Leptothrix cholodnii SP-6: one gene and its partner. The protein of the gene in region 2 binds, or shares a complex with, the protein of the main gene of each other region. Links are inferred from orthologs where the notes say so. Each region holds a gene or a part of one and is shown on either strand. Other genes may lie near its edges.

Region 1 (14,985 bases), 320 kb from region 2 along the record:
GACCTCGCCTTCGAGTTCGGCTTCGATGTCGGCGAAATCCTCCTCGCCCCCCAGCGCAGGCTTGGACTCGGCCTTCTTGGCCGGCTCGGCGGCTGCCTTGGGCTTGCGTCCGCGCTTGACCGCAACGGTGGGGGTCGTTTCTTCGCCGGGCGCTGCAGCCTTGGCAGCCTTGGCCACCCGGACGACGCGCACGGTCTTGCCTTCGGGTGCAGCAGCGGCCGGCAGGTTGTCGTCGGTCAGGGTGGACGTGGCGGGGGCGCTCTTCTTCGCGGTCATGCGATTCCTCGGCAATGGGCTCGACTGGACATAAGTGGTGACGGGGGCCTGAGGCTCAAGTCGGTGCGCCGTGGCGATCAATCTGCATCATCAGCACATCAGGTGCTTGATGCGGCGTCATGGGTACATCAAGCGGCAACAGGCGCACGCACGCAGGGCGTGCGGTGGAACCGATCATCAGGCGGGCAAGCGGGTGTGGACATCTGTTCATGCAGCGCTGGCGGTGTGTTGGCCGCTGAAGTGACCCGTGTCGCGGGTGGCCGGGGCCGGCAGGCGCTGCTGTCCTCTTGCCGTTTGGAGACAGCCGAGGATTATACCCGGAACATCAAATCCGACCCAGCAGGCGCCAGCCCTCGGCCTGCGGCACGGCGCCCCGGATCTGCGTGATGACGGGCTGCAGATCCTCGAGCAGCGGCTCGATGCCCTGGATGGCCGCGTCGACCAGCGCGATCGCCGTGCTGCACCACTCGAACTGCACCAGGGTGTCGCGCAGCTCGGGCCAGGACAGCGGCTCGGACTCCATGTGCATCTGGTCGAGGTGCCGGAACAGCTCGCCGTGCCAGCCCGGCAGTTCGCACAGCAGGTCGTGATCGGCGCCCGACAGCCCGGCCCACCACTCGCTGCGCTGCAGCAGTAACCAGGCGGCGCGGTCTTCGGGGCGGTGCGCATTCGGCCGGCGGCCACCGGCGCGGCTCGCGAGTTGCGCCATGAGGTCGCTGTCCTTGCCGGGTCGGCCGTCCCGGCGCTGGAACTTGCCACGCCCCGGCGTGGACGGGTACGACGGCGCGTACGGCTGTTCCTGCGACTGCGCCGGCGCCCGCGGCGGCCCCGCGCCCCAGCGGGCCGCCAGATCGGCGGCATTGAGCTGGGCGACCTGCGCGAACTCGTTGACCATCTGCATGCGCAGCACGCCTGCGGGCAGCGCGCGCCACAGCGGTTCGGCCTGGGCGACCAGGCGTGCGCGTCCTTCGGGCGTGACGAGGTCGCAGTCGGCGCCCGCCACCTGCAGCATCTGGCTCGACAGCGGCAATGCCTCGGCGATGCGGCGCTCGAACGCCTCGGCCCCCTCGGCTCGCACGTAGGAGTCGGGATCGTGTTCGGCCGGCAGGAACAGGAAGCGGAAGCTGCGCGTGTCGGTGGCAAACGGCAGCACCGCCTCCATCGCCCGCATGGCCGCGCGCCGGCCGGCGTTGTCGCCGTCGAAGCTGAAGACGACCTGGTCGGTGTGGCGCACCAGCTTCTGCACGTGGTCGGCGGTGCAGGCGGTGCCGAGCGTGGCCACCGCCTGGTCGAAGCCGAGCTGCGCCAGCGCCACCACGTCCATGTAGCCCTCGGTGACCAGCACGTGGCCGCGCTGGCGGATCGCCTGGCGCGCCTCGTACAGGCCGTACAGCTCGTGGCCCTTGACGAACACTGGCGTCTCGGGCGAGTTCAGATACTTCGGCTTGCTGTCGTCGAGCACCCGCCCGCCGAAGCCGATGATCTCGCCCTTGACGTTGCGGATCGGGAACATGATCCGATCGCGAAAACGGTCGTGGCGGCGCTGATCCTGGCCTTCGTCGAGGATCACCAGCCCCGATTCGACCAGCAGCGGGTCGTCGTAACGTGCAAACGCGCTCGCCAGGCCGTGGTGGCCGGGCGGCGCGTAGCCGAGGCCGAAACGGGCCGCGATCTCGCCGGTCAGACCGCGCCGCTTGAGGTAGTCGATCGCCTTCGGGCTGGCCTTGAGCTGCTTGCGGTAGTGGGCCGCGGCCTGCGCCTGCAGCTCCGTCAGCGTGAGCTGCTGGGCGCGCGCCTGGGCGGCCTTCTCGCGTTGTTCGGGGCTGGTGTTTTCTTCCGGGACCGTTGCGCCGACTTCCTGCGCGAGCTCGTGCACTGCGTCGACGAAGGTCATGCCGCTGGCTTCCATCAGGAAACCGATCGCGTTGCCGTTGGCCCCGCAGCCGAAGCAGTGATAGAACTGCTTGGTCGCGCTGACCGTGAAGCTGGGCGATTTTTCGGCGTGGAACGGGCACAGGCCGCTGTAGTTGGCGCCGGTCTTCTTGAGCTGGACGCTGCGGCCCACCACCGCGACGATGTCGGCGCGGGCGAGCAGGTCCTGGATAAAGCCTTGGGGGATCACGCCGCGAGTCTAGCGAACCGTCCTGGGGCGCTGACCGGCCGCCTCAATCGCCCATCACGATGCCCTCGCGGCGTGGATCGGCGCCACCGAACCAGCCGCCGCCACGTCGTTCGATCGCCTGCAGGCCGCTCGTCAGGTCGAGTTCGATGACCGAGTGGCCGCGCGTCTTCAGGGTGTTCCGTGTGGCGGGTGGAAAGCGCCCGGCTTCGAGCAGCACCGGGCCGCCGGTGGTGCCGAAGTTGGGCAGCGCGATGGCCTGCTGGGCGTCCAGGCCCCAGGCCAGCGTGCCGAGCAGCGCCTTGGCGGTGAAGTGGATGATCAGCGCACCGCCCGGCGAGCCCGCGCTCATCTGCAGCTGGCCGCCGGCGCGGTCGAACACCAGCGTCGGGCTCATGCTCGAACGTGGCCGTTTGCCGGGCTGCACGCGGTTGGCGATCGGCCGGCCCTGGGCGTCGGTGGGCGCGAACGAGAAATCCGTCAGCTCGTTGTTGAGCAGGAACCCGCCCGGCAGCCCGGTGCCGCCGTCGACCATCTGGCGGGCTCCGAACTGATCCTCGATGGTGCTCGTCATCGCCACCGCCTGGCCCTGCGCGTCGACGATCGAAATGTGCGAGGTGCCGTATTCGGGCTGCTCCGGCTGCGCCGCCCAGGCGGAACGCTGCCCTCCGGGTTGGCCGGGCGGGGCGGTCGGCATCGTTTGCGGTCCGATCAGCGCGGCGCGCTCGCGCAGGTAGCTCGCATCGAGCAGGCTGCTCCAGCGCCCCGCGGGGGCGGCAACGAAATCGGGGTCGGCGACGTGCCGGGCCCGGTCGGCAAAAGCCAGCTTCGACGCTTCGGTGTACAGGTGCAGGAAGTCGGCGCTCGGGATCCCGTCTTGCAACGGCACGGCCGCGGTCGGCACGACGTGGTCGAGCGTGCCGAGGATCTGCATCACCGCGATCTGGCCCGACGACGGCGGCCCCATGCCGCACAGCCGCCAGCGCTGCCAATCGGCGCACAGCGGCGCGCGCACTTGGGCGCGGTAATCGACGAGATCCTGCGCACTCAGCCGGCCCGGGTTGGATGCGTGGCCCTGCACCTTGCCGACGATGCTGCGAGCGATGGCGCCGCCGTAGAACGCGTCGGCGCCGTGCTCGGCCACCGTGCGCATCACCGCCGCCAGTGCGGGGTTGCGCAGCAGCGTGCCGACGGGCAAGGGCTGCCCATCGTCGGCGTAGAACTGACGCGCTGCGGTGATGTCCTTGCGCAGGTGCTGATCGCCTCGCAGCAGCGCGTGCAGCCGCGGGCTGACCCGGAAGCCGCTTTCGGCCAGCGTGATGGCCGGTTCGAACAGCGCCGCCCACGGCAGTCGACCGTGCGCCCGGTGAGCGATTTCAAGCATGCGCAGCGTGCCGGGCACTCCCACCGCGCGGCCGCCGACCGCTGCGTCATGGAAGGCCATCGGCCGGCCGTCGCCTTGCAGGAAGAGCTTGTCGTCGACACCTGCGGGTGCCGTTTCGCGGCCGTCGTAGGACCGCACCTGGCGGCCGTCCCAGTGCATCAGGAACGCGCCGCCGCCGATGCCGCTCGACTGCGGCTCGACCAGCCCCAGCACCATCTGCACGGCGATGGCCGCGTCGACCGCGCTGCCGCCGGCTTTCAGCACGCCGTACCCGGCCTGGGTGGCCAGCGGGTTGGCGGCGGCCACCGAGTAGCGGGTGCTCGACCAGCCCTGTTGCTCGACGTGGCCGGATGCCGCCTCGGGCTGCGCCGGCCGGTCGCCGGCATGTGGCGGCGGTGCACCGATGCAGCCTGCCAGGCCAAGGCAGGCGGCCACCGTGGCGGCCCATCGGCGTGATGACATCGACAACTCCCGGAACTGCAACCGGGCGATGTTAAGCAGCGCCAAGCGCCGCGACGGTTCAGCGCGGTGCCAGGCGGATCGCGCCGTCCAGGCGGATCACCTCGCCGTTGAGCATCTCGTTGGTGACGATCTGATGCACCAGCTTGGCGTAGTCGGTGGGCGTGCCGAGCCGGCTCGGGAAGGGCACGCCGGCGGCCAGCGCGTCCTGCACCTCCTGCGGCATGCCGAACAGCATCGGCGTGCCGAAGATGCCCGGCGCGATCGTCATGCAGCGGATGCCGTTGCGCGCCAGGTCGCGCGCGATCGGCAGCGTCATGCCGACCACGCCGCCCTTGCTGGCGGCGTAGGCCGCCTGGCCGATCTGGCCGTCGTAGGCCGCCACGCTGGCGGTGTTGATCAGCACGCCGCGCTCGCCGGTGGACTCGGGCTCGTTCTTGCACATCGCCTCGGCGGCCAGGCGGATCATGTTGAAGCTGCCGATCAGGTTGACGGTGATGGTCTTGCTGAAGGCCGCCAGCGGGTGGGCGCCGTCCTTGCCGACGGTCTTGATCGCAGGTGCGATGCCGGCGCAATTCACCAACCCCATCAGCTTGCCGAGCGCGACCGCCTGCGCGACCACGGCGCGGCCGTCGTCCTCGTTCGAGACGTCACAGCGCACGAAGGCGCCGCCGATCTCGGCGGCGACCTGCTGGCCGCGCTCGACCTGCAGATCGGCCAGCACCACGGTTGCGCCTTCGCGGGCGAGCATGCGCGCCGTGCCTTCGCCCAGCCCGGAGGCTGCGCCGGTGACGATGAAAACCTTGCCTGCGATGTCCATGGATCTGTCTGCCTTGTCGGTGATGGGGATGGAGGGGGGAACGGGGGAGGTAACGGGGAGGGGATGCGGATTTGAGTTGACGTTGACGTAAACGTCAATTGGTCGGCGCAAAAAAGCCGCCCGCAGGCGGCTCGATCGTCGTGTCGGCGGCGTGCTCAGCCGAGTGCGGCGAGCGCGCGGGCGGTGATCTCCTCGACCGTGCCCAGGCCTTCGATCTTGGCGTAGCGCGGCGCGGCGGCGTCGCCGGTGGCGGCCCAGGCCGAGTAGTAGTCGACCAGCGGACGGGTCTGCGCCTGGTAGACCTCCAGGCGCTTGCGCACGGTCTCTTCCTTGTCGTCGTCGCGCTGCACCAGCGGCTCGCCGGTCACGTCGTCGACGCCGTCCACCTTGGGCGGGTTGAACTTGACGTGGTAGGTGCGCCCCGACGCCGGGTGCGAGCGGCGACCGCTCATGCGCTCGATGATGGCTTCGCTGGGCACGTCGATCTCGAGCACCAGGTCGAGCTTGACGCCGGCGGCCTTCATCGCCTCGGCCTGCGGGATCGTGCGCGGGAAACCGTCGAACAGGAAGCCGTTGGCGCAGTCGTCCTGCAGGATGCGCTCCTTGACCAGGCCGATGATGATGTCGTCACTCACCAGGCCACCGGCGTCCATCACCTTCTTGGCCGCCAGGCCCATCTCGGTGCCGGCCTTCACGGCCGCACGCAACATGTCTCCGGTGGAGATCTGTGGGATGCCGTACTTGCGGCAGATGAACGCGGCCTGGGTGCCTTTGCCAGCGCCAGGGGCGCCCAACAGAATCAGTCTCATGGATCTCCTCGGGAATGTCCGGTCTGCACGTGGCTGCCATGCGCAGCCCTCATGAGGGTCTTTGTCAAATCAAGAATAGCATGCGACCCCTGTGACGAAACTGACGTTTCGCCCCTGGCGCAGCCGTGCCGCAGCCGCTACACGGGCCCGCGCGAGCCGGGCTGGCGCGCGCGCTGGCGGGTGCTTCAGCCGAAGTGGCGGCGCACGCGTTCGAGGTCTTCGGGGGTGTCGATGCCGGGCCCGGGGCGCACCGCGCTCAGGTGCACCGCGATGCGTTCGCCGTGCCAGAGCACGCGCAGCTGTTCGAGCGACTCGATGCGCTCGAGCGGGCTCTCGGGCAGGCTCGGGAAGCGCCGCAGGAAACCGGCGCTGTAGCCGTAGATGCCGATGTGGCGCAGCGGCGCCGGATCGGGCAGCGCCAGCACGCCGGAGGCATAGCCGTCGCGCCACCACGGCAGCGGCGCGCGCGAGAAGTACAGCGCCCGCCCGACTGCGTCGGTCACCACCTTGACGACATTCGGGTTGCCGTATTCCTCGACGTCGTCGAGCGCGTGCGCGGCGGTGCTCATCACGCAGTCGCTGCGCTGCGCCAGCAGGCCGGCGCAGGCGTCGATCAGGCCGGGCTCGATCAGCGGCTCGTCGCCCTGCACGTTGACGACGATGTCGCGCCCGTCCAGGCCGAGCTGCACGCAGGCCTCGGCCAGGCGGTCGCTGCCGGTCGGGTGATCGGCGCGGGTCATCAGGGCGCGCACGCCGTGGGCGGCGCAGGCGGCGCGGATCTCCTCGCTGTCGGTGGCGACGACGACCGCGCTGGCGCCGCTGAGCGCGCAACGCTGCGCCACCCGCACGACCATCGGCAGGCCACCCAGATCGGCCAGCGCCTTGCGCGGCAGGCGGGTCGACGCCAGCCGGGCGGGCACCAGCACGGTGAAGCTCACGGCCGGATCCACCGGCGGCGTTCCTGCCCCCGCGTCCTGATCGGATCGGCCCGGCGTGCTCATGACGACAGGTCGGCGGGTGCCGATTCGGCCGCGGGTTGATCGATCGATCGAGCCTGGCTTTCGAGCATCACGGCGATGCCGTCACGGATCGGAAACGCCAGCCGGTCGGCCTTGCAGACCAGTTCATGCGTGGCGTGGTCGTGGGCCAGCGGCCCCTTGCACAGAGGGCAGACCAGCAAATCCATCAGTCGAGTGTCCATTGGGTGATCCTAGCGCGACTCGTGCGGCTGGCGCAGCAGGCCGGCGGTTGTTCAATCGGGCCGGCGGGCCGGCAGTGCGGCCAGCAACTCGCTGACAAAGGTCTCGGGCAGATCGAACAGCAGCGGCGCGACCCACACCCGCAGACCGGGCCGTTCGGCACGCAGGCGTTGCAGGGGGAGCTTGACGGCGTCTTTCTCCGTGACGATCACGTCGCGCGTCTGGGCCGGCCAGGGCAAGGTGTCGAAGCCGTGGTGATCCGGCAGCGGCCAAGGCTCGATCGCGAGGCCGAGGGTGCGCAAGCTGTCGAAGAAACGCCCGGGCTGGCCGATGCCGGCACTGGCCAGCACCGGCTGCCGCTTCAGTTCGGGCGGCAGTTCTGCCCGTGCGTCGGCACCTTGCCACCAGGCGCCGAGTTCGACCAGCCCGGCCAGCCGGCGCCGCGCGCAATGGCCGGGCAGGGCGGTGCTCGGCCGTTCGGCGTTGTAGAGCACGATCTGGCGGGCGTCGGTCGGCGCGTCGATCGGTTCACGCAGCGGGCCGGCCGGCAGCAGCCAGCCGTTGCCGGCGCCACGTTCGTCGAACACGATCACCTCGACATCGCGGCGCAGGCGCAGGTGCTGCAGGCCGTCGTCGCAGACCAGCACGTCGACCTGCGGGTGCGCGGCCAGCAGCGCCCGTCCGGCGGCCACCCGGTCGCGCCCGACCCACACCGGCACCTGGGCGCGGCGCTGCATCAGCAGCGGTTCGTCGCCGACCGACTGCGCGGTCGAGTCCGCCGACACCGGGCGGGCCTCCCGCTCGCGGCTGCCGTGGCCGCGCGAGACGATGCCGGGCTGTCGGCCCGCCTGCTGCAGCGCGGCCACGATGGCGAGCGTGGTCGGCGTCTTGCCCGCACCGCCCGCCACCCGGTTGCCGACCACGATCACCGGCACGCCCAGGCGCTCGGTGCGCCACGCCCCGCAGCGATAGAGCGCGCGCCGCGCCGTCACCGCGCCCCGCATCAGCAGCGCCAGCGGGCGCAGCGCCCATTGCAGCGCGCCGCCGTCCTGCCAGGCGCGTTCGATGCGCGCGGCCAGCCGGTCCGCCGTGCCGCTCAACGGGCCGGGCTGCGGCTGTTCTGCGCCGCGAACGTGAGCTGGCTCAAGCCGACCCGGCGGGCCGCGTCCATGACGTTGATCACGCTCTGGTGGGCTGCCATGGCATCGGCCGAGATGATCAGCGGGCGCTTGAAGTCACCCTGCGCGGCGTTGCTGAGCGCCGCCGTCAGGCCTTCGACGCCCGGCTGGCCGACCAGTTGGCGGTTGACGCTGTAACGGCCCTCGGCCGAGACCGCCACCAGGATCTCGCGCGGCGGGTTGTCGAGCTGGTTGGCGTCGGCCACCGGCAGCGTGACCTTCAGCTCGGTGAAGCGCGAGTAGGTGGTCGACAGCATCAGGAAGATCAGCACGACCAGCAGCACGTCGATGAAGGGGATCAGGTTGATCTCCGGCTCTTCGGGGCGGCGGGGGCGGAAGTTCATGATCCGTGGCGCAGCAGGTGCGGCAGCAGGCGCTCGGCGGCCAGTTCGAGATCGAGCACGAAGGCGTCGACCCGGCCGCGGAAGTAGCGGTAGAACATCAGCGACGGGATCGCGATGATCAGGCCGAAGGCGGTGTTGTAGAGCGCCACCGAGATGCCGTGGGCGAGCATTTCCGGGTTGCTGCCCGAGGTCGGGCTCTGCGCGCCGAAGATCTCGATCATGCCCACCACCGTGCCGAGCAGGCCCAGCAGCGGCGCCGCCGACGCGATGGTGCCCAGCGCGTTGAGGTAGCGCTCGAGCTTGTGCACGGCGGCGCGGCCGGCCGACTCGAAGGCCTTGCGCAGCTGCGCCTCGTTGGTGCCGCGCGAAGGCGTCGCGCTGCGGATGCCGGCGGCGAGCACCGAGCCGAGCACCGAGTTGTCGGCCAGCTTGCGCAGCACGTCGTCGGACGGCAGGCCGCTGCGTGTCAGGCCCAGCACTTCGTCGAGCAGCTTGGGCGGTGCCACCTTGACTTCACGCAGGTTGGCGAGGCGCTCGATGATCAGCGCCAGCGCGGCGATGGAGCACAGAATCAAGGGCCAGATCGGCCATCCAGCGGCTTGTATGATCGAAAACAAAGAGATCCCCCGGGCTCAGGCTGGCACCCTCGCGACAGGGTGCCTGAAGACAGCGGACGCGATTATGGCTGCTGGCGCGGCGGCGGTTTTCGGCGGCGGCGCAGGGCGCCGGGCAGGCATCGGCGCAGGCGCCGTGTCGACGTCATCCACAGGCCCGAAGAACCCGATTCATCCCCATTTTCTGTGGATAACTTTGTGGGCAACCCGGTACGGACGCACGCAAGGTCCCGTCAGAACGAGGGTTTCAGTGGATTGCTGCTTTTTTGCTCACGGAAATATCTTTATAAATCAATGACTTACACGTATGTTAAAGGCTCGTGACAGCGAAAGGGCCGCCCTGACAGCCATCGGCGCGGCTGTGGATGACACGGGGTCGATGGATAAAGGGTTTCCACGCGATCGGGAGGTCGGTGATGGCCTTGCCTGAGAACCGCGCCCAGCCGATGGTCTGGGACGTGGCCGCGCTGGTGCAGGCCGTCGGCGATGCGCTGCAGGCGCGCTTCGGCGCGGTGGCGGTGCGCGGCGAGCTCGCCGGCGTGACCCGCGCGGCCAGCGGGCACTGCTACTTCAACCTGCGGTCGGTCGACGGCAGCGCCGGCCTGCGCTGCGCGATGTTCCGCCGCGCCGCCTCGATGCTCGACTTCACGCCGCGTGACGGCCAGCAGGTCGAGCTGCGCGGCCGGCTGGCGGTCTACGAGCCGCGCGGCGAGCTGCAGCTGATCGTCGAGGCCATGCGCCCGGCCGGTGCCGGCGCGCTGATGGAGCAGTTCCTGCGGCTCAAGGCCCGGCTCGAAGGCGAGGGTCTGTTCGAGCCGTCGCGCAAGCGCCCGATCGAGCCGTATCCGGCGGCCATCGGCGTCGTCACCTCGCTCGCCGCGGCGGCTTTGCGCGACGTGGCCAGCGCGCTGCAACGGCGTGCGCCGCAGGTCCGGCTGGTGATCTATCCGGCGAGCGTGCAGGGCGCGGACGCGCCGGCGCAGCTGGTCGAGGCGATCCGTCTGGCCGGCCAGCGCGCCGAGGTGCAGACGCTGCTGGTCTGCCGCGGCGGCGGCTCGCTCGAAGACCTCTGGGCCTTCAACGACGAGCAGGTGGTGCGTGCGATCGCGGCATCGCCGCTGCCGGTGATCTGCGGCGTCGGCCACGAAACCGACTTCACGCTGGCCGATTTCGCCGCCGACCTGCGCGCCCCCACGCCGACCGCCGCCGCCGAGCTGGCGGCGCCGGCACGCGCCGACTGCCTGCAGGCGCTCGCCCAGCAGGCGCGCTGGCTGAGTCAGCGGGTGCACCACCGGCTTGACCGCGACGCCCAGCGCCTGGACCGCATCGCCCAGCGCCTGGCGCGCCCGGCCGACGCATTGCGCGGCCATCTGCAGCGGCTGGCGCTGCTCGAACAACGCCACGCCCGCGCCGCACCGGTCTGGCTGCAGGGCCAGCAGCACCGGCTCGAACGGCTGCAGTCCCGCTTGCAGGACGCTGGCGCACGGGCGCTGCAGTCGCGCGAGCAGACGCTGGCGGTGCTGGCTGCCCGGCACGCCGCACTCGACCCGGGCCAGGTGCTGCGGCGCGGCTACGCCTGGCTCAACGACGCGAGCGGCCAGCCGGTGACGAGCGTGCGCGCGCTGCAGCCCGGCCAGCGCCTGAGCGCGGTGCTGCAGGACGGCCGCGTCGACAGCGTCGTCGAGGCCGTTCTGCCCGCCATGGCCAGGCGCTGATCCACCCCGGCGCACGGGCCGGAAGTGACGCCGTCCGACCCGGTTTGACGGCGGTTTCCGGTGGCAAGCACGTCCGCGATCGCTTGCCTACAATGCGCCGCATTCAACCCGCTGCATCGCAGCAATCACGCCACCGACGAGGGATCCGATCATGGAACACACGCTGCCCGCCCTGCCTTACGCGATCGACGCCCTGGCGCCGTTCATCTCGAAGGAAACCTTCGAATACCACCACGGCAAGCACCATCAGGCCTACGTCACCAACCTGAACAACCTGATCGGCGGCACCGAGTTCGCCGGTCTGGCGCTCGAAGAGATCGTCAAGAAGGCCAGCGGCCCGGTCTACAACAACGCCGCCCAGGTCTGGAACCACACCTTCTTCTGGAACTGCATGAAGCCCGCCGGCGGCGCCGCGCCGACCGGTGCGCTGGCCGCGGCCATCGATGCCAAGTGGGGCAGCTACGCCGCCTTCAAGGAAGCCTTCACCAAGAGCGCCGTGGGCAACTTCGGTTCGGGCTGGACCTGGCTGGTGAAGAAGGCCGACGGCTCGGTCGACATCGTCAACACCGGCGCCGCCGGCACCCCGCTGACCACCGCCGACAAGGCGCTGCTGACGATCGACGTGTGGGAACACGCCTACTACATCGACTATCGCAATGCGCGTCCTAAGTTCGTCGAGGCCTTCCTGAACAACCTGGTGAACTGGTCGTTCGCGGAAGCCAACTTCGCGTGATGGACTGATTTCTTCGGGTCGTCCTTGGACGGCTCGGAGGGGTGATCGAAGCCGGCCTTGGGGTCGGCTTTTTTGTGTCTGGTGGGTGATGACGCTGCAGCCGCTTGCCTGGACCGGGCGGCAGGGCGGCGGGGCTGGCTGCGGTCTCCGGCCCACGCTCGCGGGATGAGACCGAGCGCAGGATCAGCGGACGGGCCGCGAATGGGGCCTGCGACCGCAGCCAGCCCCGCCGCCCTGCGATGCACCGCGCGGTGCGGCAATCCGTGCGGGTCTGTTGACTCCCTCGACAGCAAAGCTCGGTGTGACTCGGGTGGGTGGCTGGGGCCCGCGGGCGCAGGACCCATTCGCGGTTCGACCGCCTCTCGACGCTCGGTCTCATCCCGCGAGCGTGGGCCGGAGCCCGCGGGCCCCAGTCACCCGCCCGCGCGCCGGCCGTGGCATGCGAGTTCGAAGCCGGATTCAGCCCAACCCACCCACCGCCGCCGCCACCCCGCTGCGCACCGCACCCTCCAGCGTCGCCGGATACGGCCCGTCGACATAGTCCCCCGCCGCCACCAGCCCCTCGGCGATGGACGCACCCGGCCGATCCAGCCCGGGCACGCACCGAAACGTCGCCCGCTTCTCGGCGACGACCTTCATCACCGCGATCCCGCGGGCATCGACCCCTCGCAGCACCGTCTGCGCCTGCGCCAGCGCCGCCGCACACGTGGCCTCGAGCCCGCGCGCCACCCACGGCGCCGCCCCGCTGACGACCAAGGCGAACACGCCCGCCGCAGCGCCCAGCGCGCCGTGGTCGAAAGCGAACTGCGCCGGCGCCTGTGGCCCCTCGGCCAGCGCCACCATCGGCGCGACCAGCCGGGCGCCCGGGGCGTGGAGGTAGACCGTCACGATCGGCTCGTAGCCGAAGGCGGCGGCGAGCGCGGACCAGGCCGGCGCGACATCGGCGGTCAGGCGCGCCGCCTCGCTGGCGCTGCAGGCCAGCACGACGCGGTCGAAGGCCTCGCCATCGACCGTCCAGCCGTCGGCCGAGCGTTGCAGGTGCTGCACGCGCCGCGCGGTGTGGACTTTCACGCCGTGCCCGATCAACCAGGCTTGCGCCGGCTCGGGCAGCAGCTCCGCCAGCGGACGGCGTGGTACCAGCAGGTCGCTCGATCCCGGGCCGGCGAAGAGCGCGTCGTGCAGCACGCGCAGGAAGACCGTCGCGCTGGCCGCGTCCGCAGGCGTGTTCAGGGCGGCGACGCACAGCGGGTCGACGAACTCGTGGCGCACGCGCTCGGGCAGCGTCGCGGTCAGTCGCGCGACCGTCCACGTCGGATCGCAACGGAAGCCGCGCAGCAGCCAGCCCAGCGCCGCGTTCGACAGCGCCAGCCGCTCGCGCCAGCGCCAGTGCGCCATCGCCCAGACCGCGCGCGTGAAGGCGATCGGCACCGGGCCGCGGCCGAGCCGCAGGCCGCGGCCGTCGGCATCGACCAAGGTCAGCGGCATGCGCAGCAGCACGGCGTCAGGGTCGACGCCGACGCTGCGCATCAGCGCGAGCGTGGCGGTGTAGGCGCCGATCAGGATGTGCTGGCCGTTGTCGAGCGGTGTGGCGCCGGGCTCGGCTGCAGCCAGGCTGCGGGCCCGGCCGCCGAGCCGTGGTGCCATCTCGAACAGCGTGACCTCATGGCCTCGCGCCGTGGCTTCGGCCGCTGCGGCCAGGCCGGCCCAGCCGCCGCCGATCACCGCGATGCGGCGCCGGACGGGTTCGTCAGCGGCCACGCCAGTTGGTCTGCATCGCGATCCAGAGCTTGCGCACCGGCGTCAGCGAGATGCGCTGGTGCAGCACCTGGAAGCCGCCGGCCTCGATCTCGCGCAGCAGCGTGCGGTAGATGTTGGCCATCATCAGGCCGGGTTTCTGGGTGGCGCGGTCGCACTCGGGCAGCAGCGCCAGGGCCTCGTCGTAGCAGCGGTGGGCGCGCTCGGCCTGGAAGCGCATCAGTGCCGTGAAGCGCTCGTTGTACGTGCGGTTCAGGATCTCCTGCGCCTTGACGTCGAACTGCTTGAGCTCGTTGACCGGCAGGTAGATGCGCCCGCGCCGTGCGTCGTCACCGACGTCGCGGATGATGTTGGTGAGCTGGAACGCCAGCCCGAGCTGGTGCGCGTAGCCGACGGTGGCCGCCTCGGTGCGCCCGAAGATGCCCGACGCCACCTCGCCGACCACGCCGGCCACCAGGTGGCAGTAGCGCTGCAGGCCGGTGTAGTCGAGGTAGCGGCTTTGCTGCAGGTCCATCTCGCAGCCGTCGATCACGGCCAGCAGGTGTTCGGCGCGGATGTCGTAGTCGGCCACGTGCGGCATCAGCGCCTGCATCGCCGGGTGCTGCGGCGTGCCGGCAAAGGCGCGGGCCACTTCCTGGCGCCACCAGGCGAGCTTGGTGGCGGCCACGCCGGGGTCGCTGACCTCGTCGACGACATCGTCGATCTCGCGGCAGAAGGCGTAGAACGCGGTGATCGCGGCGCGCCGTGGCGGCGGCAGGAACAGGAAGGCGTAATAGAAGCTCGAGCCGCTGCCAGCGGCTTTCTCCTGCACATAGTTTTGCGGCGTCATGGCGGCGATTGTCGATGCATCGGCCCTGCGTCCGGCTTGCGGGCGCGCGGCCCTGCGAGCCGCGCAGTCCGCCTCTGCGTTCACATGTTGATGGCGCGCCACAGCAGGCGCGGGCCGTTCCACGCGTGCAGCTTCGGGCGTTGCGTGAACACGCCACCTTGCAGCGCCTCGACCTTGTCGAGGATGCGCAGCCCGCCTTGCACCACCAGCCGCAGCTCCCAGCCGAGCCGGCCGGGCAGGTGGTGAACCAGGTCGGCGCCGTCGGTCATCATGGCGCGCGTCCAGGCTGCGAGCTCGGCCACCAGCGGGGCGCACCGGCGCGCATCGGCGCGCGCGCTGGCGCTGGCGAGCAGGGCCTGTGCGTCCAGGCCGTGGCGCTCGCAGTCTGCCAGCGGCAGGTAGAGCCGCCCGCGCGGCAGGTCGACGCTGACGTCCTGCCAGAAGTTGATCAGCTGCAGCGCCGTGCAGATGGCGTCCGACTGGCGCAGCGCGCCGGCCTCGTGCACGCCGTACAGGTGCAGCAGCAGCCGGCCGATCGGGTTGGCCGAGCAGCGGCAATACGCCAGCAGCGAATCGCGGTCGGCATGGCGGGGCTGGTGCAGGTCGAGCTCGAAGGCGTCGAGCAGGTCTTCCAGCAGTTGCAGCGGCAGGGCGTGTTGCGCCAGCGTGGCGGCCAGTGGCGTGAAGACACCGGCCCAGCGGCCCGAACCGCGCCGGTCGCCGGCGGCGGCGTGCAGGTCGCTGCGGTATT
Region 2 (14,933 bases):
CTTTCTTGCTTTTTGTATTGATCTTCATGTCGACCCGATAATACGGACATGGCTGCCCTACAACTCACCCCTGCCCAGCGCAAGCAATATCGCGCTGCGGCACATCACCTTCACCCGGTCGTCATGATCGGCGCCGAGGGCCTAACCCCTGCTGTCATCAAGGAGACCGACGCCGCGCTGCTGGCCCACGGCTTGATCAAGATACGCGTCTTCAGCGATCAACGCGCCGAACGCGAGACCTTGCTGTCCACTCTGGCCGATCAACTCAAGGCCGCTCCCATCCAGCACATCGGCAAGCTGCTCGTCCTGTGGCGCCCTGAGCCCGAGAAGCACGCCACCCCTGCCGCGGACGAGTTCAAGGCTTCCGGGCCTCGGGTGATCAAGATCCTGAAGTTTTCCAAGAGCGGATCCCAGCGCGCCCAAGTCAAGAAGATGACCGTCATGGGCAATGAACGACTCACCGTCGGCGGCATCGTCAAGCGGGCCAAGAAACGGATCATCAGCCAGAAGAAGCGCTCGCTCGCCGAATGAGCACGCAACCCGTCCACCGCCGGTTCGCGGCGAGTGGGCGGGTTCAGAGCGGAACGCGAGGCGCCGTTGCGCGCCAAGCCAGGACAAGCAACAGCACGCCCTTGAGTGCAAACAGGGCACTCGAGGCGCCATGAATCGCGCCGAAACTCCAGGCCCCCTGTCCTGCACGAGCGGCCTCCATCGCCGGCTGCAGCGCGAAATAACCCAGCACGGTACAGAAAAGCGCCCCGAGCACCAGCAGGATCTCGGCGGACATCACCGAGACCTGCGCCTCCGGCGCCTTCGCGGCACGGTCGCAAGCGAGGCGACGATGGATCAGCAACAGCAGCAGGGCCAAGCCCAGCGACAGCTGAGCCTCGATCCGGAAACATTGCCCCGCCACCCGGCCAGCCAACGAGCGCTCCAGCACGGCAAACGCCGCCGGTGCGGCCACCGCCCCCAGCGTCAGTACCAGACCCAGCCACAGGCTGGCCAGCAAGGCGGCGAGACGTCCGAGCATCACGACGCCGTTCAGACGTAACGCACTTCGACGACCTCGTAGCGCTTGACGCCACCGGGCGCCTGAACCTCGGCCACGTCACCGGCTTCCTTGCCGATCAGGGCGCGGGCGATCGGCGAGCCGACGGAGACCAGTCCCTTCTTGAGATCGGCCTCGTCCTCGCCGACGATCTGGTAGGTCACGGCGTCGCCGCTTTCTTCCTCCTCCAGATCGACGGTGGCGCCGAACACCACCCGTCCGCCGGCATCGAGCACGGCCGGGTCGATCACCTGGGCGATCGCCAGCTTGCCCTCGACGTCCAGGATGCGGCCTTCGATGAAGCCCTGCTTGTCCTTTGCGGCTTCGTACTCGGCGTTCTCGGACAGGTCCCCCTGGGCGCGCGCTTCGGCAATCGCATTGATCACCCACGGACGTTCGATGGTCTTCAGGCGCTGCAGCTCTTCCTTGAGCAGTTCAGCGCCACGTTTGGTCAGCGGAATCGTGGCCATGTGCTTCAGTCAGGTCATTCGGGTGAACAAAAAAATGAGCCGCCGACGGCCTCCTGTACAGGAGGCTGGCAGCGGCAGACGCGATGCAAACAGTTTAGTTCAGTTGCGCGTGCAGTTCCTGCAGGGAGACCACCGACAACCCGGCCTGATGCTTGAGCGCCTCGGTGGCCGCCTCGCAGCCGGCCATCGTGGTGTAGTAGGTCACCCGGTTGGCCAGAGCCGCGGTGCGGATGTGGCGCGAATCCGCGATCGCCGTGCGGGTTTCATCGACCGTGGTGAACACCAGCTGGATCTCGCCGCCCTTGATCATGTCGGCGATGTGCGGCCGGCCGTCCTTGACCTTGTTGACCACCTTGACCGGCACGCCGCCCTGGGCGATCGCGGCCGCGGTCCCCTTGGTCGCCACGATCGTGTAGCCGAGCTGATGCAGGTCGCGCGCGACACCGACGGCCCGCGCCTTGTCGCTGTTCTTGACCGAGATCACCACCGTGCCCTTGGTCGGCAGGCGCGAGCCGGCACCCAGCTGGCTCTTGAGCATCGCCTCGCCGAACGTCAGACCCACGCCCATCACCTCGCCCGTCGAGCGCATTTCGGGGCCGAGGATCGGATCCACGCCCGGGAACTTGTTGAACGGGAAAACCGCTTCCTTGACGCTGAAATAAGGCGGAATGACCTCGTGCGGCGCACGACCGCCCACACCGCGCTGGTCGGCCAGCTTCTGACCGGCCATGCAGCGCGCGGCGATCTTGGCCAGCGGCTGGCCGGTCGCCTTCGACACGAAGGGCACCGTGCGCGACGCGCGCGGGTTGACTTCCAGCACGTACACCGTGCAGGCATCGAGCCCCTGCGTGACGTCGCCCTGGATCGCGAACTGCACGTTCATCAGGCCGACCACCTTCAGCCCCTTGGCCATGACCGTGGTCTGGCGGCGCAATTCGTCCTGCAGCACGGTCGACAGGGTGTACGGCGGCAGCGAGCAGGCCGAGTCGCCCGAGTGCACGCCGGCCTGCTCGATGTGCTCCATGATGGCGCCCATCATCACGTCGACGCCGTCGCTGATGCAGTCGACATCGACCTCCACCGCGTCATCGAGGAAACGGTCCAGCAGCACCGGCGACTTCTCCGACACGCGCACCGCGTCGCGCATGTAGCGCTCGAGGTCCTTGTCGCCGTGCACGATTTCCATCGCGCGGCCACCCAGCACGTAGCTCGGGCGCACCACCAGCGGATAGCCGATCTCGTGCGCCAGCGCCAGCGCGGCTTCTTCGGTGCGCGCGGTGCGGTTGGGCGGCTGCTTCAGGCCGAGTTCGTGCAGCAGCTTCTGGAAGCGCTCGCGGTCCTCGGCCGCGTCGATCGAATCCGGCGAGGTGCCGATGATCGGCACGCCCGCGCGCTCCAGATCCAGCGCCAGCTTCAGCGGCGTCTGGCCGCCGTACTGCACGATCACGCCGACCGGCTTTTCCTTGTCGACGATCTCGAGCACGTCTTCGAGCGTCACCGGCTCGAAGTACAGGCGGTCGGAGGTGTCGTAGTCGGTCGAGACGGTTTCCGGGTTGCAGTTGACCATGATGGTTTCGTAACCATCCTCGCGCATGGCGAGCGCCGCGTGCACGCAGCAGTAGTCGAACTCGATGCCCTGGCCGATGCGGTTCGGGCCACCACCCAGCACCATGATCTTCTTGTTGGCGGTGGGTTCGGCCTCGCACTCGCCGTCCTCGTTCTCGTAACACGAGTAGAGGTAGGCGGTCTGGGTCGAGAACTCGGCCGCGCAGGTGTCGACCCGCTTGTAGACCGGCCGCACGCCCAGCGCATGACGCGCCTCGCGCACGGCGTGCTGGTTGGTGCCCATCAGCTTGGCCAGGCGGCGGTCCGAGAAACCCTTCTTCTTCAGGAAACGCAGTTCGGTCGCCGTCAGGCTCGCGAGCAACCGGGTCTTGAGCTCGGTCTCGGTCTGGATCAGCTGCTCGATCTGGGCCAGGAACCACGGGTCGATCGCTGTTTCCTCGAAGATCTCGTCGAGCGACAGGCCGATGCGGAAGGCGTCGCCGACATAGAGGATGCGCTCGGGGCCGGCCTCGCCGATCTCCTCGATGATCTCGTCACGATCGGTGGAGCGCTCGCTGAGGCCGTCGATGCCGGTCTCCAGACCGCGCAGCGCCTTCTGGAACGATTCCTGGAAGGTGCGACCCATCGCCATCACCTCGCCAACCGACTTCATCTGCGTCGTCAGGTGCGAGTCGGCAGCCGGGAACTTCTCGAACGCGAAACGTGGGATCTTGGTGACGACGTAGTCGATCGACGGCTCGAACGAGGCCGGCGTGGCGCCGCCGGTGATGTCGTTCTTCAGCTCGTCGAGCGTGTAGCCCACGGCCAGCTTGGCGGCGATCTTGGCGATCGGAAAACCCGTGGCCTTGGAGGCCAGCGCCGACGAGCGCGAGACGCGCGGGTTCATCTCGATGACGACCATGCGGCCGTCGACCGGGTTGATCGAGAACTGCACGTTCGAGCCGCCGGTGTCGACGCCGATCTCGCGCAGGATCGCGATCGAGGCGTTGCGCAGCAGCTGGTATTCGCGGTCGGTGAGCGTCTGCGCCGGCGCCACGGTGATCGAGTCGCCGGTGTGGATGCCCATCGGATCGAGGTTCTCGATCGAGCAGACGATGATGCAGTTGTCCGCCTTGTCGCGGACCACTTCCATCTCGTACTCTTTCCAGCCGATCAGCGATTCCTCGATCAGCAGTTCCTTGGTCGGCGACAGGTCGAGGCCGCGCTTGCAGATCTCCTCGAACTCTTCGGGGTTGTAGGCGATGCCGCCGCCGGTGCCGCCCAGCGTGAAGCTGGGGCGGATCACCATCGGGAAGCCTGCGCCGCCGATGTCGGCCTGGATCGCCTTCTGCACCGCCCAGGCTTCTTCCATCGAGTGCGCGATGCCCGACTTGGCCGAGCCCAGGCCGATCGAGGTCATCGCGTCCTTGAACTTCAGGCGGTCCTCGGCCTTCTCGATCGCGTGCTCGTTGGCGCCGATCATCTCGACCTTGTACTTGTCGAGCACGCCATTCTTGTGCAGGTCGAGCGCGCAGTTGAGCGCCGTCTGGCCGCCCATGGTCGGCAGGATCGCGTCCGGGCGCTCCTTGGCGATGATCTTCTCGACCACCTGCCAGGTGATCGGCTCGATGTAGGTGACGTCGGCCGTGGCCGGGTCGGTCATGATCGTGGCCGGGTTCGAGTTGACCAGGATGACCTTGTAGCCCTCTTCGCGCAGCGCCTTGCAGGCTTGCGCGCCGGAGTAGTCGAACTCGCAGGCCTGGCCGATGATGATCGGGCCGGCGCCGATGATGAGGATGGATTTCAGGTCAGCGCGCTTAGGCATTCTTCTTCTCCGCTTGGTCGCTCATCAGCTTGGTGAAGCGGTCGAACAGGTAGGCAATGTCATGGGGACCGGGCGAGGCTTCCGGGTGGCCCTGGAAGCAGAACGCCGGCTTGTCGGTGCGCGCCAGGCCTTGCAGCGTGCCGTCGAACAGGCTCACGTGCGTGGTGCGCAGGTTGGCCGGCAGCGACTCGGCATCGACCGCAAAACCGTGGTTCTGGCTGGTGATGGAGACGCGGCCGGTGTCGAGATCCTTGACCGGATGGTTGGCGCCGTGGTGGCCGAACTTCATCTTGAAGGTCTTGGCGCCCGAGGCCAGCGCCATGATCTGGTGGCCCAGGCAGATGCCGAAGGTCGGGATGCCGGTCTCGATCAGTTCGGCAGCCGCCTCGATGGCGTAGTCGCAGGGCTGCGGGTCACCCGGGCCGTTGCTCAGGAAGATGCCGTCGGGCTTGAGCGCGAGCGCTTCGGCGGCCGGCGTCCTGGCAGGCACCACGGTGACCTTGCAGCCGCGCTCGGCCAGCATGCGCAGGATGTTGCGCTTGACGCCGAAGTCGTAGGCCACGACATGGAAACGCGGTGCGGTCTGGTCGCCGAACCCTGGCGTGCCGTCGGCGCCGAGGAGCTGCCACTCGGTTTCGGTCCAGGGATACGAGACGTCGGTGGTGACGACCTGAGCCAAGTCGAGGCCGGCCATGCTGGGGGCCTTGCGGGCCAGCGCGACGGCCTCGTCGCGCATGGCTTGTGTCACGACGGTGTCAGCTGCAAACGCCACGATGCAGCCGTTCTGGGCACCGTGGGTGCGCAGGATGCGGGTGAGGCGGCGGGTGTCGAGGTCGGCGATCGCAACGGTGCCTTCACGCACCAAGTATTGCGACAGCGTCAGCGACTGGCGAAAGTTGGACGAACGGATCGGGAGGTCTTTGATGATCAGGCCCGCAGCGTGTACTTTGCGGGCCTCGACATCCTGTTCATTGACGCCGTAGTTGCCGATGTGCGGATACGTCAGGGTGACGATCTGCCGGCAGTAGCTCGGGTCGGTCAGGATCTCTTGATAGCCGGTGAGCGCTGTGTTGAACACAACCTCACCCACGGTGTGACCGGCAGCGCCGATCGAGACACCTTGAAAGACCGTACCGTCTGCGAGTGCGAGGATGGCGGGAGGCAGGACGGGCAGCACGGGGACTCCGGATAGGTGGCACGCCCAGCTCTGCAGGTGGCTCGCCGGATGGCCATCCCTTCAAGAGATGTCATCCGGTCGACTGGCGCGAGTCCGCGGGGGGATTCGACGACAAATTCGCTAGGCGGCGGTGTTGACGGGCAAACCGCGGGATTATAGACGGCCGCGGGTTTTCCCCGGCCGCTGCGACCTACTTTGGGGCGTTGGCGCTCACGCGCCCAGGGCCGCGATACCCGCCTTGGCGACCTGCGCGTCCTCGACCGACTTGACGCCGCTGACACCCACGGCACCGATGCACTCGCCATCGACCATGATGGGCACGCCACCTTCGAGCAGGCCGTCGATCTCGGGCGCGCTCAGGAAGGACGTGCGCCCCTGGTTGATCATCTCCTCGTAAATGCGGCTCTCGCGCCGACCCAGCGCCGAGGTGCGCGCCTTGGCCGGAGCGATGTGCGCCGACAGCGCCGCAGCCCCATCCAGGCGTTGCAGCCACAGCAGGTGCCCCCCGTCATCGACGATGGCGATCGTCACGGCCCAGTTGTTGTTCAGCGCCTCGGCCTCGGCGGCAGCGGCCATGCGACGCACATCTTCAAGGGTCAGAACGGGCTTGGTTTTCATCGGTCGATCTCGTCTTCAAGCTCCGAAACGGAGCGGCGCGCCACTCTACCAAAGCCGCAGGAACCATCCGGCAGCCCGCAGGCCGGGCAATCTGCACGGCGGCAACGACAATCGGCGCGGGAACTAGAATGGATTTGAGCGATCTCATGTCGCGTCTGTTCAACCTGACTCTGGAGGTCACATGAATCAAAGCCTGCACACCTACACCGGCAACGCTGGCACGGGAGCGCTGGGCCTGCAGCGCAACCGCGTGCTGCGCAACACGTACGGGCTGCTCGCGCTGTCGATGCTGCCCACCGTCCTGGGCGCCTGGATCGGCGTCTCGACCGGCATCATGGCCGCACTCGGAACGGGCGCCTCGCTGGCGGTGTTCCTGATCGGCGCCTTCGGTTTCATGTTCGCGATCGAAAAGACCAAGGAATCGGCGACCGGCGTGGCCGTGCTGCTGGCCTTCACGTTCTTCATGGGCCTGATGCTGTCGCGCATGCTGGCCGCAGTGCTGGGCTTCAAGAACGGCGGCTCGCTGATCATGATGGCCTTCGGCGGCACCGCCGGCGTCTTCTTCGCGATGGCGACGCTCGCCACCGTGATCAAGCGCGACCTCAGCGGCATGGGCAAGTTCCTGTTCGTCGGCGCGATCGTCCTGCTGGTGGCCGGCCTGATCAACGTTTTCGTGCAGTCGACGGCGCTGATGGCGACCCTGTCGGTGATCGCGATCGGCCTGTTCTCGGCCTTCATGCTGTACGACATCAAGCGCGTGCTCGACGGCGGCGAAACCAACTACATCAGTGCCACGCTGGCGATCTACCTGGACATCTACAACGTGTTCCAGAGCCTGCTGGCCCTGCTGGGCATCTTCGGCGGCGAGCGCGACTGAGCGACAACGCACAGCGCATCCAGATCCCTGAATGAAGAAGGGGCTCCGAGAGGAGCCCCTTTTTTCTGACCTGCCTGGCCGACGCGATCAGTACTCGCTGCCGCCGCCGAAGCTGCCCGGCGCCAGGTTCTCGAACTTGGTCAGCGGCCGCAGGAACGCCAGCCGCACCGTGCCCACGGGCCCGTTACGCTGCTTGCCGATGATGATCTCGGCCACGCCGGGCTCCTTCGACTCCTTGTTGTAGTACTCGTCGCGGTAGATGAACATGATGACGTCGGCGTCCTGCTCGATGGCGCCCGACTCGCGCAGGTCGCTCATCATCGGCCGCTTGTCGGTGCGCGTCTCGACCGAGCGATTGAGCTGCGACAGCGCGATCACCGGACACTGCAGCTCCTTGGCCAGCGCCTTCAGTCCGCGCGAGATCTCGCTGATCTCGGCCGTGCGGTTCTCGCCGCCGCCACTGTTCGAGCCGCTCATCAGCTGCAGGTAGTCGACGATGATCAGTCCGAGCTTGCCGCACTGGCGGGCCTGGCGCCGCGAGCGCGCACGCAGTTCGGCCGGCGTGAGCGCCGGGGTCTCGTCGATGAAGAGGCTGACATTGCGCAACTGGTCGACCGCCTCGGACAACCGCCCCCATTCATCGTCACGCAGCGAGCCGGTGCGCAGGTGCTGCTGGTCGATGCGCCCGAGCGAGCCCACCATCCGCAGCGCCAGTTGCGAGGCGCCCATTTCCATTGAGAACACGACCACCGGCAGCTGTTCCTTCACCGCCACGTGCTCGCCGATGTTGAGCGCAAAGGCGGTCTTGCCCATCGAAGGCCGTGCCGCCAGCACGATCAGGTCGCCGGGCTGCAGCCCGGACGTCATGCGGTCCAGATCGGCAAAACCGGTCGGAACCCCGGTGACTTCTCCAGCGCCGTTTTCAGCCAGCTCCTGGACCCGGTCGATCAGCTGAACCACCAGCGTGTCCATCGAATGAAAGCCCTGCTTGTTGCGCGAGCCCTCTTCGCCGATCTGGAAAATCCGGGTTTCCGCCTCGTCGAGGATCGAGGCAACGCCACGCCCCTGCGGATTGAACGCGTTGGTGGCGATCTCGTCGCTGGCGGCAACCAGCTTGCGCAGGATGGCGCGCTCACGCACGATTTCGGCGTATCGCCGCAGGTTGGCCGCACTCGGCACGCTCTGCGCCAGCGCGTTGAGGTAGGCCAACCCCCCCACCTCTTCAGCCTTGCCCAGGCTCTTGAGCTGCTCGAAGACCGTGATGACGTCGGCCGGCTTGTTGGCCGAGATCAGCGCCATCATGGCGCCGTAGATCAGCTTGTGTTCGAAGCGGTAGAAATCGCTCTCGGTCAGCAGGTCGCCCGCCCGGTCGGACGCCGAGTTGTCGATCAGCAGGCCACCGAGCACGCTCTGTTCGGCCTCGACCGAATGAGGCGGGATGCGCAGGCGGGCGACTTCGTCATCGGCGCCTCGTGGCGGGTAGGGGGATCCTGACAGCTGAGCAGACATCTTTTGATGATAGGCCGGTGCAGACGCCATGCGCGAGGCATGGAACCGAGGGAAGGGAGTCCGTTCGCTGCCGCAGCGTCACGACGCTTGCGGAGCGCACAAACAACAAGGCCGGCATGAAGCCGGCCTTGTCAGGTCCATCGCAGGCCGTGCCCGAGGCACAGGCCTGCCGTGTGCGTCAGACGTGCTCGCCGACCACCGCCACGGTGATTTCAACCACGGCGTCGGTGTGCAGAGCCACCGAGACCGGGAACTCGCCGACGGTCTTCAACGGCCCGTTGGGCAGACGGATCTGCGCCTTGACCACATCGAAGCCCAGCGCCTTCAGGCTCTCGGCGATGTCGGCGTTGGTCACCGAACCGAACAGACGGCCGTCGACGCCAGCCTTCTGGCTGATCGAGACGGTCTTGCCGGCCAGCTTGTCGCCTTGTGCCTTGGCGGCAGCCAGCTTCTCGGCCTGAACCTTCTCGAGCTCGGCGCGACGAGCCTGGAACTCGGCGACGGCCTTTTCGGTGGCACGACGAGCGGCACCGGTCGGGATCAGGAAGTTGCGGGCGTACCCGTCCTTGACCTTGACGACATCACCGAGGACGCCGAGGTTGGCCACTTTTTCAAGCAGGATCACTTGCATCGCGTTTCTCCTCAGACCTTGTGCTGGTCGCTGTACGGCAGCAGAGCCAGGAAGCGCGCACGCTTGATCGCGGTCGTCAGCTGGCGCTGGAAGAACGCACGGGTGCCGGTCAGGCGAGCCGGCGTGATCTTGCCGTTCTCACCGACGAAGTCGCGCAGCACGTCGAGATCCTTGTAATCGATCTCTTTGACGCCGGTGACGGTGAAGCGGCAGAAACGCTTGCGCTTGAACAGCAGGGACTGCTGGTTGCGCTTGGTCTTGCGGTCTTTGGAAAACTTACCACGTGGCGGGGGCATGAAGACCTCCTTAGTTCAATTCAGGTGACTGGGGACTGGAAACGAAAGCGCTGATGTGCAGCATCACCCCTTTGCCATGTCGCTGCTTGCCGAGAAAGCCGGTGAACTCGGCGGTGGTGCCCACCGCAAGTCGACCGAGCTCCAGGGCGACATCCCCGATGGCAGTGGCGTGGATCTCCATCGAGACCTGCCTGGCCTGACCGGCATGTTCGACCTGCGAGGCGTGAGCCAATCGCACGTCGAGCGCCGGCAGACCTGCCGGGGTGTAGCGCATGACCGCACGTTCAAGCAGCTGCGCGGTGAGCAGGACCCGATTCATCATCGAGCCTGTCGTGCAGCGCAAACGCGCAGGGGATCAGGCATTCAGGCTGCCGTCTCCTGTTGCGACGACTTGCGGGCTTCTTCCTTCTCAACCCGCTTCATCACGGCCGACGGGCCGGTCTCGGCCTTGTCGCGCTTGACCGTGAGGTGACGCAGCACGGCGTCGTTGAAGCGGAAGCCGGTCTCGATTTCAGCCAGGGTTTCCTTGCTGCACTCGATGTTCAGGCACAGGTAGTGCGCCTTGGCCAGCTTGTTGATCATGTAGGCCAGCTGGAAGCGGCCCCAGTCTTCGACCCGATGGACCTTGCCGTTGGCGGCCGTCACCAGGGTCTTGTAGCGTTCCAGCATGGCCGGAACCTGTTCGCTCTGATCCGGATGGACCAGCAGCACGATTTCATAATGACGCATAGATGCTCCTTGTGGATTCCAGTTGCGGAAGCCGCCCCGTTGCGTCAAGAAACAGGTGCGGCAAAGGCAAGCCGGCTAGTATATCAGCGCGGCAGGCGCGGCCCCGAGCATCACGCTCAGTCGGACTCTCGGCCCGGGTCGCGCAGGCGGTCGACCATCGCCAGTTCGGCCGGTCCGGGGCCGGGCGTCAGCAGACTCGCCACGAACATCACGGCGGCGCCGACCGGCACGCCGAAGACCCCGGCGGCGGCCGGATCCACATCCCACCAGCGGGCCTGATCGATCGGCATGCCGATTCCGAACAGATCACGCAAGCGCGGATGCGTCGTGATCATGTAGTACAGGCACACACCCAGCCCCGAGAGCATGCCCAGCGTCGCCCCGGATCGGTTGGCGCGCCGCCAGAAGATGCCCAGCACCAGGGCCGGAAAGAACCCCGCGGCCGCGAGCGAGAACGCGGCCGTCACGAACTGCAGGATGTCGGCAAACCGCATCGACGCGATGAACGCGGCCAGCAAGGCGATCACCAGTACCAGGAACTTCGACAGCATGACGCGCCGCATCGCCGGCGCCCGCGGGTTGACGAAGCCGAAATACAGGTCGTGCGACAAGGCGTTGGAGATCGTCAGCAGCAGCCCGTCGGCGGTCGACAGCGCCGCGGCCAATCCGCCCGCCGCGACCAGGTAGGTCACCACCAGCGGCAGGCCGCCGATCTCGGGGGCGGCCAGCACGATGACGTCGCCGGCCAGGCGCAACTCGGCCAGCTGCAGCAGGCCGTCGCCATTGATGTCCTCGACCGATACCAGCGACGGATCCAGCTTGGACCAGCGCCGGATCCAGCCGGGCAGCTGATCGAAAGGCGTGCCGATCAGATTGGTGAAGACCTCGTACTTCACCATGGCGGCCAGCGCCGGTGCCGCCATGTAGAGCAACGCGATGAAGAACAGAGACCAGGCCACCGACTTGCGTGTCTCGGTGACGGACGGCGTGGTGTAGTAGCGCGTCAGCACATGCGGCATGGCGGCCGTGCCCAGCATCAGGCACAGCACCAGTGCCAGGAAATTCCGTCGTGCCGCACCGGGCGCTTGATCCGCTTTCGCCGCCCCCGAATCCGGATAGGGCTGGGCCTGCGGCGGCATGCCTGCCAGCGGCAACGCCCGCAAGGCCGACTGGTCCATTTCGCGCTGATAGACGACCCGCGCCTCGTCGATCGTGTGAGGCCGTGTCGCCAGCTTGCGCTCGGCCTGCTGGATGCGCGCCAACGGCGCCTCGGCCGCCTGCAGCGCGCGCACCTGGGCGGCCATGGTTTCGGCGTCGTCGATCATGGCCTGCGGCACGTCGGCCAGCTTGCGCCGGGCGTCGTCGGCACGCACCTGCAGCTGGTTGCGCACCTGCAGCTCACGCGGATCGTGCAGCAGCGCCTGTTCGCGCAGGCCCACCTGCTGAAGCTGCTGCCCGTATGAAAAGAGCGGGAACGGACTGCCGGTCTGGTTCATCGAGAGCCAGAACACGGGCGTCAGATAGGCCAGGATCAGCACGATGTACTGCGCCACCTGCGTCCACGTCACCGCCCGCATGCCGCCCAGGAACGAGCACACCAGCACGCCACCCAGGCCGACGAAGATGCCGATCTCGAAACTGAAACCGGTCAGGTGCGACGTGATCAGCCCCACGCCGTAGATCTGCACCACCACGTAGACGAACGACACCAGCACGGCCGCAGCCACGCCCACGATGCGCGGCAGCACGCCGCCATAGCGGGCGCCGAGGAACTCGGGAACCGTGAAGTAGCCGACCCGGCGCAGATAGGGCGCGAGCAGCAGCGCCACCAGGCAGTAACCGCCGGTCCAGCCGAGGATGTAGGCCAGACCCGCAAAGCCCTGCAGGTACAGCACGCCGGCAGTGCCGATGAAGGACGCGGCCGACATCCAGTCGGCTGCCGTGGCCATGCCGTTGTAGATGGCAGGCACGCGCCGCCCGGCGACGTAGTACTCGGACTCGTCGGTGGTGCGCGACATCAGGCCGATCGCCGCATAGACCGCCACCGTGCCGATCAGGAAGGTGCCGCCGATCCAGGTGCGCGGCCAGCCCATGCGCTCGAGGAGCGCCATCAACACGATGAAGCAGAGCACGCCCACGGTGTACGCGGCATAGCGCCGGTGCAGCACATGGGTGAAGACGCGCGTGGCCTGGGTCGGCCGGATCTGGCCGCCTCGACGTTCAGCCATGGGCGATGGACGACGCGTCAGTCAAGTGAGGACTCCGGTGATGAGCGCCCTGGTGCGACATCGGCTGCGGCCTGGCTGCGCCGCTCCAGCGCATCCATGATCCGGCCGTGCACGATGATGATGATCAGGTAGCCCCCGATCGCGCCCTGTGCCGCCAGCCAGTAGCCGGCGGGCGCACCGGCAACGGTCCAGGCATTGAAATCGCTGGCGAACCAGACCACCCCCCAGGTCACCAGCAGCCATCCGGACAGGCCCAGTGCGGTCCAGAGACACACCTTGCGCCAGTGCAAGGCGCGCGCCTCGACGGAACCTGCAGCGACCTCAGCCGTTTCTTGAACTCCCATGGATGAGATTGTGTCCGTGGCGGCACGCAGCCGCCACGGGGGAGTCACGGAGTAGAAGACGCCCGCCGAATTCGACGGTCGCCGCGACGTGTCAGCGCTTGGCCAGGCGCTGCCAGGTGGCGATCACCGAATCCGGGTTCAGCGACATCGACACGATGCCCTCCTGCGCCAGCCAGTCGGCGAAGTCGGGGTGGTCGCTGGGGCCCTGGCCGCAGATGCCGATGTACTTGCCGTGCGCACGGCAAGCCGCGATGGCACGCGAGATCAGCGCCTTGACGGCCGGATCGCGCTCGTCGAAATCGGCCGCCAGCAACTCCATGCCCGAGTCGCGGTCCAGGCCCAGCGTGAGCTGGGTCAGGTCGTTCGAACCGATCGACATGCCGTCGAAGAACTCGAGGTACTGGTCGGCCAGGATCGCGTTGCTCGGGATCTCGCACATCATGATCACGCGCAGGCCGTCGACGCCGCGCTTGAGACCCTGGTCGGCCATCATGTTGACCACCCGCTCGGCCTGCTTGAGCGTGCGCACGAAGGGCACCATGATCTCGACGTTGGTCAGCCCCATGTCGCGACGCACGCGCTTGAGCGCCTCGCATTCCATGGCGAAGGCCTCGCCGAAATCGGCGCTCAGGTAACGTGCAGCGCCGCGGAAGCCGAGCATCGGATTCTCTTCTTCAGGCTCATAACGTGAGCCACCGATGAGCTTGCGGTACTCGTTGCTCTTGAAGTCAGACAGCCGCACGATCACCGGCTTGGGCCAGAACGCCGCCGCGATCGTGGCAACACCCTCGACCAGCTTGTCGACGTAGAACGCGCGCGGGCTGGCATGGCCACGCGCCACCGACTCGACCGCCTTCTTCAGGTCGGCATCGACGTTCGGGTAGTCGAGGATCGCCTTCGGGTGCACGCCGATGTTGTTGTTGATGATGAACTCCAGGCGCGCCAGGCCGACGCCCGAGTTCGGCATCTGGCAGAAGTCGAACGCCAGCTGCGGGTTGCCCACGTTCATCATGATCTTGACCGGCGAGTACGGCAGCTCGCCGCGCTGCACCTCGCTGACCTCCATCTCGAGCAGGCCGTCGTAGATGAAGCCGGTGTCGCCTTCGGAGCAGGCCACCGTCACCAGCTGGCCGTCCTTGAGGATCTCGGTGGCGTCACCGCAGCCGACCACCGCCGGGATGCCCAGTTCGCGCGCGATGATCGCCGCGTGGCAGGTGCGCCCGCCGCGGTTGGTGACGATCGCGCTGGCGCGCTTCATCACCGGCTCCCAGTTCGGGTCGGTCATGTCGGTGACCAGCACGTCGCCCGGCTGCACGCGGCTCATCTCGGCGATCGAATGCACCAGCCGCACCGGGCCGGTACCGATCTTCTGACCGATCGCGCGGCCTTCGGCCAGCACCGTGCTGTGGCCCTTGAGCTTGTAGCGGTGCTCGACCTGGTTGCCCGCCTGGCTCTTCACCGTCTCGGGGCGCGCCTGCAGGATGTAGAGCAGGCCGTCGCCGCCGTCCTTGCCCCACTCGATGTCCATCGCGCGGCCGTAGTGCTGCTCGATGATCACCGCGAAGCGCGCCAGCTCGGTCACGTCGGCATCGCTGAGCGAATAGCGGTTGCGCATCTCGGGCGGCGTGTCGGTGGT

Evidence for each region.
Region 1: the proteins of dnaB (region 2) and dnaG are in contact, whole or in part, in a crystal structure (PDB 2R6A), measured with the Geobacillus stearothermophilus proteins. The link is inferred for Leptothrix cholodnii SP-6 from one-to-one orthologs. Residues at the interface, in WP_033016901.1 of Geobacillus stearothermophilus: Ser13, Glu15, Ala16, Gln18, Glu91, Leu92, Asp94, Ala95, Val96, Pro97, Thr98, Ala99, Ala100, Asn101, Tyr104, Tyr105, Ile108; in WP_049624496.1 of Geobacillus stearothermophilus: Lys456, Leu457, Leu458, Pro459, Ala460, Asn463, Ala464, Leu467, Leu535, Leu536, Ile537, Ala538, Gln544, Glu545, Asp548, Tyr549, His552.

What each region holds. Positions count from the first base shown.
Region 1 is NC_010524.1:2,781,493-2,796,477, reverse strand. What follows is about bases 1-2,917. They hold dnaG (DNA primase), read right to left. Parts: upstream 2,399-2,917; coding sequence 602-2,398; downstream 1-601. Other genes in these bases: LCHO_RS12810 (gamma-glutamyltransferase family protein), read right to left, coding at 2,442-2,917; rpoD (RNA polymerase sigma factor RpoD), read right to left, coding at 1-276. Also shown: more of LCHO_RS12810, read right to left, coding at 2,918-4,241; LCHO_RS12805 (3-hydroxyacyl-CoA dehydrogenase), read right to left, coding at 4,300-5,058; adk (adenylate kinase), read right to left, coding at 5,214-5,867; kdsB (3-deoxy-manno-octulosonate cytidylyltransferase), read right to left, coding at 6,053-6,805; LCHO_RS12790 (Trm112 family protein), read right to left, coding at 6,865-7,068; lpxK (tetraacyldisaccharide 4'-kinase), read right to left, coding at 7,120-8,166; LCHO_RS12780 (ExbD/TolR family protein), read right to left, coding at 8,163-8,588; LCHO_RS12775 (MotA/TolQ/ExbB proton channel family protein), read right to left, coding at 8,585-9,205; xseA (exodeoxyribonuclease VII large subunit), read left to right, coding at 9,619-10,917; LCHO_RS12765 (superoxide dismutase), read left to right, coding at 11,069-11,650; hydroxysqualene dehydroxylase HpnE, read right to left, coding at 12,110-13,408; presqualene diphosphate synthase HpnD, read right to left, coding at 13,398-14,234; squalene synthase HpnC, read right to left, coding at 14,315-14,985. UniProt on the Escherichia coli protein: RNA polymerase that catalyzes the synthesis of short RNA molecules used as primers for DNA polymerase during DNA replication.
Region 2 is NC_010524.1:3,105,463-3,120,395, forward strand. Bases 6,859-9,723 are described here. They hold dnaB (replicative DNA helicase), read right to left. Parts: upstream 9,070-9,723; coding sequence 7,648-9,069; downstream 6,859-7,647. Other genes in these bases: LCHO_RS14135 (Bax inhibitor-1/YccA family protein), read left to right, coding at 6,865-7,560; rplI (50S ribosomal protein L9), read right to left, coding at 9,248-9,700; rpsR (30S ribosomal protein S18), read right to left, coding at 9,712-9,723. Also shown: LCHO_RS14100 (RlmE family RNA methyltransferase), read right to left, coding at 1-28; LCHO_RS14105 (YhbY family RNA-binding protein), read left to right, coding at 49-531; LCHO_RS14110 (DUF4149 domain-containing protein), read right to left, coding at 575-1,030; transcription elongation factor GreA, read right to left, coding at 1,042-1,518; carB (carbamoyl-phosphate synthase large subunit), read right to left, coding at 1,613-4,888; carA (glutamine-hydrolyzing carbamoyl-phosphate synthase small subunit), read right to left, coding at 4,881-6,065; LCHO_RS14130 (GlcG/HbpS family heme-binding protein), read right to left, coding at 6,276-6,683; more of rpsR, read right to left, coding at 9,724-9,996; priB (primosomal replication protein N), read right to left, coding at 10,007-10,315; rpsF (30S ribosomal protein S6), read right to left, coding at 10,360-10,725; LCHO_RS14165 (sodium:solute symporter family protein), read right to left, coding at 10,842-12,953; LCHO_RS14170 (DUF4212 domain-containing protein), read right to left, coding at 12,971-13,243; ppsA (phosphoenolpyruvate synthase), read right to left, coding at 13,389-14,933. UniProt on the Escherichia coli protein: The main replicative DNA helicase, it participates in initiation and elongation during chromosome replication. Travels ahead of the DNA replisome, separating dsDNA into templates for DNA synthesis.